Regions from separate parts of the Ercella succinigenes genome, predicted to be linked through region 2. Evidence: predicted binding sites of a transcription regulator. Region 2 holds the regulator's gene; the other holds the start of a gene.
What was found. The regulator HrcA, encoded in region 2, represses chaperone genes, less so after heat shock. The targets are predictions, from matches to a motif close to TGTTAGCACTCNNNNNNNNNGAGTGCTAACA.
Positions count from the first base shown of each region.

Region 1: the regulator HrcA is predicted to act here: its motif matches at 1,838-1,868, upstream of AC0KSB_RS13525 (co-chaperone GroES).

Region 1 covers NZ_CDHP01000063.1:56,847-60,063, forward strand. Annotated here, with positions in the region: gene groL (chaperonin GroEL) at 1-1,431, opposite strand, end outside; gene AC0KSB_RS13525 (co-chaperone GroES) at 1,509-1,793, opposite strand; gene AC0KSB_RS13530 (CvpA family protein) at 1,926-2,588, opposite strand; gene AC0KSB_RS13535 (LCP family protein) at 2,630-3,217, opposite strand, start outside.
Region 2 covers NZ_CDHP01000059.1:93,175-96,391, forward strand. Annotated here, with positions in the region: gene hemW (radical SAM family heme chaperone HemW) at 1-884, shown strand, start outside; gene hrcA (heat-inducible transcriptional repressor HrcA) at 1,044-2,189, shown strand; gene AC0KSB_RS12775 (nucleotide exchange factor GrpE) at 2,189-2,803, shown strand; gene dnaK (molecular chaperone DnaK) at 2,933-3,217, shown strand, end outside.

The DNA of each region.
Region 1 (3,217 bases), on a different contig from region 2:
AAAGCCGATACCTACATCACTGTTCTTAACCTTTTCGCAGATAACACTGCCGTCAAGACCTGCATTGGCTGCAATCTGGCGTACAGGTTCTTCTAGGGCTTTCAGAACGATACGTATACCAGTTTTTACATCGCCTGAATGATCAGCAATCATTCCCTCAACACCAGGCAAAGCATTGATATAAGCAGTACCACCACCTGCAACAATACCTTCTTCAACAGCGGCTCTGGTTGCAGCAAGTGCGTCTTCTATACGCAGTTTCTTTTCTTTCATCTCAGTTTCGGTTGCTGCACCAACTTTGATAACAGCTACACCACCTGAAAGCTTTGCCAAACGCTCCTGGAGTTTTTCACGATCGAAATCAGAAGTTGTTTCTTCAATCTGTGAGCGAATAGATGCGACACGAGCTTTGATGTCTTCATCTGATCCAGCACCGTCAACAATAATTGTATTTTCTTTCTGAACTTTGATCTGACGTGCACGTCCGAGCTGCTCAAGTTCGGTTTCTTTAAGATCAAGGCCGAGTTCTTCTGTAATTACTTCACCACCGGTCAAAGTAGCTATATCCTGCAGCATGGCTTTTCTTCTATCACCAAAACCAGGAGCTTTAACAGCAACACAGGTGAATGTACCACGCAGTTTATTAACAACCAGAGTAGAAAGCGCTTCACCTTCAACATCTTCTGCAATAATTACCAGTTTTTTGCCTGTCTGAACAACTTTTTCAAGAAGTGGCAGTAAATCCTGAACATTGCTGATCTTTTTATCTGTAATCAGAATATATGCATCATCAAGTACAGCTTCCATCTTATCTGTATCAGTAACCATATAAGCAGAAACATAACCACGGTCAAACTGCATACCTTCAACAATTTCAAGCTCGGTACCCATGGTTTTTGATTCTTCAACAGTTATTACACCATCATTAGTCACTTTTTCCATGGCATCTGCAATCAGTTCGCCTACATAGCTGTCATCTGCTGAAATTGCAGCAACACGGGTAATATCTTTTTTGCCGGAGATTTTTTTGGAATTGTCCTGTATACCTTTTACAGCAGTATCAACGGCCATCATTATACCCTTGCGCAGAATCATCGGATTTGCACCTGCAGCAATATTCTTAATACCTTCACGAATAATTGCCTGAGCCAGCAAAGTAGCAGTTGTTGTACCGTCACCAGCGACATCATTTGTTTTTGTTGCAACTTCTTTTACCAGCTGAGCACCCATATTTTCAAAGCGGTCTTCAAGTTCGATTTCTTTTGCGATTGTTACACCGTCATTGGTTATCATAGGTGAACCGAATTTTTTGTCTAAAACAACATTACGACCCTTTGGACCGAGAGTGATTTTAACTGTATCAGCCAGTTTATTTACGCCTCTTTCCAGAGCATGTCTGGCGTTTTCTGCATATTGTAAATCTTTAGCCATTTCTATCTACCTCCTGTGAGTATATGTTTTTTCAAAACTATTGTTAATTATTAATAAAAAACCGGTCAAATTTCTGATTATTCTACAATTGCCAGAATATCGCCTTGTTTCAAGATAGTGTAGTCTACATTATCCATCTTTACTTCTGTGCCGGCATATTTGCTGATAAGAACTTTATCACCAACATTTACCTGCATTGTAACTTCTTTGCCGTCCACAAGACCGCCAGGCCCTACAGCAACAATCTCGGCAACCTGCGGCTTCTCTTTAGCTGAACCAGGCAGAACAATACCGCTTCTTGTAGTTTCTTCCATTTCAATCATTTTGATGACAACTCTGTCACCTAAAGGTTTAATGGTCATAGTTTTTGCCTCCTTTATTGTGTATAAAATACGCTTTATTAATTCATTAGCACTCTAAACTATTGAGTGCTAATTCCAGAGTCTAATATATTGTTTTTGCAGTGATTTGTCAAGTTATTCGATTGTGAAAAATTATGAAAAATTTGTGTCTAAAAGTCCATGCCAGATTTCTGCCTGATAAAACCAGGACAAGACTGCCGAACTTTCCAGCCAGCTGCTGATATTTTCTGACAAAGGTGCAAGGAGTGCAGCGATAAAAAGAATCACATGTACTATTACAAGGGCAAAAATCAAATTAATCAGTAAACCGGTAAAACGATTTGCAAAACCCAGCAAAGGTAATTTATCCATAAAATCTGTGAGCTTACGGCCTATCATAACGATCAGAATGATGATGACTGACGTAATGATTAAAAACAGACCTGCAGATAAAGCAAAGCGAAACATCATTGATGACAAGTCCTGCCAGGCTGTCTGACCGCCGGAAGAATCTGCAAAACTGCCGATCAAAAGCTGTTCAACGGCACTCGGCAGGCCAAATCCAGCAATAGCCTCGGCAACGGTTTCTCCTGATGCCTGCAACGGTTCAATAGTTTTTGCCTCTATTCTTTCTGCCAAAGGTTGCAAAAAAGGCGCTTTTTCAAGCACCCTTGTCATTGGCCCCATCAGGAACCAGGCTACAGCCAACGATATAAGAGTAGTGGCCAGACTGATCAAGGTCAGTAAAAATCCTCTTTTCCAGCCAATAAAAGCCATAATAAGTATAAATGCTATTACTATAATATCTGTAATCATGTCTCTCCTCAGATTGATAAAAAACTACTGTTTTCTGGTGATTATATTGGATTACCTTCTGCTAAGTCAGCATTGTCGCCATCACCTGGATTTGGATTTGGACTTGGAGCTGGTAATGGAGTTGGGGTTGGATTTTCCGGTTTTGGCGTAGGTGTAAGTGCAGGAGTCGGCTTTGGCGTAGGTGTAGGTGTAGGTTTAGGTGTCGGCTTTGGCGTAGGCTTTGGTGTAGGCTTTGGTGTAGGTGTTGGCTCAGGCTTCACCGTAGTCGTTGCTTTTGTTTCTTCAGATGCAGAAGGCTGCGTTTGGGGCGCAGCCGTCGTTGGTTCTATTGTTTCAGTTGTTGTCTCTTCCTGTATGGTTGTTGTCTGTACTGTCGTTGTACTCCGAGTCGATGCAGTTGTTGTACTACTCATCGACAAGTTACCGTTTGGAGCCCCCGGTATTTCTTTTACCGGGTCAAAGGGGAATTTTTGACCGAAGATAAATTCCTGCAGATGAGGTATCATACCGTTAAAGTCACAAAGATTTACCCAGCTTTGTCCATTACTCTCTGTAAAATATCCTTCTATCGGAATCTGCATCTGTTCTATTTCACCATTCATTATCGGTAGTGTTTTCAGACCCAGATC
Region 2 (3,217 bases):
ATATTGGTGCAGAAATTACCATAGAGGCTAACCCCGGCACCATCAGCAGAGAGAATATGTTTGCTTATGTTGAAGCAGGGATAAACAGAATAAGCTTAGGATTACAAGCTAAACAGGAAAAACTTCTCAGAAACTTGGGTCGTATTCATTGTTTCAAAGATTTTGAAAAAAGTGTAAATCTCGCTTTCAATGCCGGTATCAGTAGAATAAGCGCAGATATAATGATAGGTTTGCCACAGCAGTCTCTTGAAAATGTTAAATCTACGATCGATTGTTTAACTGATTTACCAATAGAACATGTATCATACTATTCTTTGATTCTTGAAGAAGGAACAAGTTATTATGATACTTACCATGCTAAACCCGATTTGCTTCCCTCGGAAGAGGCAGAACGTGAAATGTATCATACATCATGTGCAATGCTTGAAAAAGCAGGAATAATTCCTTATGAAATAAGCAATGCAGCACGTCCAGGCTCAGAATGCAGACATAATCTTGTTTATTGGCATGCTGAGCCGTATTATGGTTTTGGCCCCGCAGCACATTCCTTTTTGAATTTTGTGCGCAGGGGAAATTGCACTGATATTAATAAATATATCGCTTTGTGGCAAAATGAGAATGAAGCTTTTGCTGCTGCCGATCAAATCGATTATATTGATCAAAAGGAACGATACAAAGAAGCTATGCTGTTAGGATTTCGTTTGCTTAAAGGTATTAGTTTCGAAGGCTTTTTTGATAAGTATGGAATTGATCTCAGAACAATTTTTGCTGATGAATTAAAACGCTTATTAGCACGAAGCTTAATTGTTATTGATGATAAATCAGTACGTTTAAGTAAACTTGGTATAGATGTTGCTAATCAGGTGTTTATGGAGTTTGTATAGACTTTACCACATTGTTTTCACCTGCTGTTCATGAAGATTTAACAAGTCCTCCACTTTAAGTTGCCTATGTAGATTGACATAATACGACTCTGGTGATAAATTATCTTTAGCACTCACGTTGTGTGAGTGCTAATTTATGAAAAAGGGGTGAGTCGTAAGGTGCTGAACAACAGGAAAAATCAAATTCTAAAGGCTGTTGTAGATGATTTTATTAATACCGCTGAACCTGTAGGTTCAAAAAGCTTGGTTAGTAAATATCATTTTAATGTCAGTCCTGCGACAATCCGAAATGAAATGGCTGAGCTTGAGGAGTTGGGGTATTTGGAACAGCCTCACACCTCTGCCGGAAGAATACCGTCAGACAAGGGATACCGGGCTTATGTTGATCATTTACTGAGAATAGAAGATATTTCCAGAGAAGAAGCTGAGAATATTAGAACTTATTTGAGAGAAAATCTTGATGAAGTTACTGGACTGATCAAAAAAGCAGCCGTAATTTTGTCGGAAAAAACAGATTATACTTCACTTGTTCTTTCACCTCAGTATAAACGCAGTTTTTTGAAGCAGATAAAAATGCTGATGATTGAACCGGGAAAAGCTTTGGTAGTTGTTGTATTGTCAGCAGGTGTTGTAAAAGACAGACTTGTTAGGATACCGGATATGCTTGATGCAGGACAGCTGATGCAGATTGCTGCTGCTATAGAAGAGGGGCTTTCTGGTATGACTCTGGACGACATTACTCTTGTTACCGTCGCAGCTGCAGCAAAACAAACTCCTTTGCCGGAATCTTTGCTTAATCAGGTTATGTATGAAGCTTACTTGTCTATAAAACAGGCAGATCATCTTGAATTATATCTGGACGGAAGTCACAGGCTCTTAGCTCAACCAGAATTTCAAGATGTGCGCAAAGCTCATGATTTTTTAGAAACATTAAATAGGGACGGTTTGATTGCCGGCTATATGAGTGAATTGAAAGATGAAGAGGAGCTACAGGCTGAAAGTGCTGATGCTTTTTACAAAAATGCTGAATTCAAAACATCTTCTGATAATTCAAGAATTCAAACAGAACCGGCTTATATGGTTAGAATAGGCCAGGAAATTACTCTGGAAGCTTTACAGGATTGCAGCTTTATAACCACCAGTTATAAACTTGGAGATATGGTTGCAGGTAAAATAGGAGTAATAGGACCCAAAAGAATGACATATGGCAAAGTAATATCGCATATCAACTTTGTTAAAATGACTATAAATGATCAGATCAGAAGTCTTGCAAATGGTAAAGACAGAATGGAGGACAATCAGTAATGAAAAAGAATAATTCAGATGGTAAAAACCCTGCAGAATTAAATCAGGCTGAAGATAATAAGCCAGAGGAAATTGTGGAGGATATTAATTCTCCTGAAGCTGAGCAGGCAGGCTCTGATAGTGATGAATTGGAAAAAAATTCTGAGATACAGGCTTTGATGGATCAGTTAAAGGCCAAAGAGACGGAGTATGCCGAAATTAGCGAAAAATACTTAAGAATGGCTGCTGAATATGATAATTTCCGCAGGCGAAGCCAAAAAGAAAAAGAAGCTATTTATATCGATTCTGTAACAAGAGTTGTAAAAGAATGGCTGCCTGTACTCGATAATTTAGATAGAGCTGCACAAGTTGTTGAGCAGGTAGAAAATGAAGAAGCTGTAAAGATTGGTGAAGGTATTTTGCTAACACGCAAACAGGCATATGAAATAATGGAAAGCCTCGGTGTATGCGAAATAGATTGTCTCAACAATCCTTTTGATCCGAATTTGCATGATGCTGTTATGCATGTTGAGGATGACAGTGTGGGCCCTTCTACAGTAGTAGAGGTTTTACAAAAAGGTTATATTCGTGGAGAAACTGTGATACGTCATAGCATCGTAAAGGTCGCAAATTAGTCAAATAATTATTGAAAGCATAGAAACTATTTTAAGTTAATAAAGCATAATTGCTTATATTATAGATGATGAATATTTAAGAATCTGTCATAGGGTGATATACACAAAGACAGGACGGGAGGAATTTACATGGCTAAAATTATTGGTATTGATCTAGGAACTACAAATTCATGTGTTGCTGTTATTGAGGGCGGCGAACCTATCGTAATCCCAAATGCTGAGGGTAATCGTACTACTCCATCGGTAGTAGCTTTTTCCAAAACGGGTGAAAGACTTGTTGGACAGGTTGCAAAGCGTCAGGCTGTGACAAATCCAGACAGAACCGTTTCATCTATCAAACGTGAAATGGGTACAAATCATAAGGTTAGTATAGATGATAAAAGCTTTTCTCCACAGGAAATTTCGGCAATGATT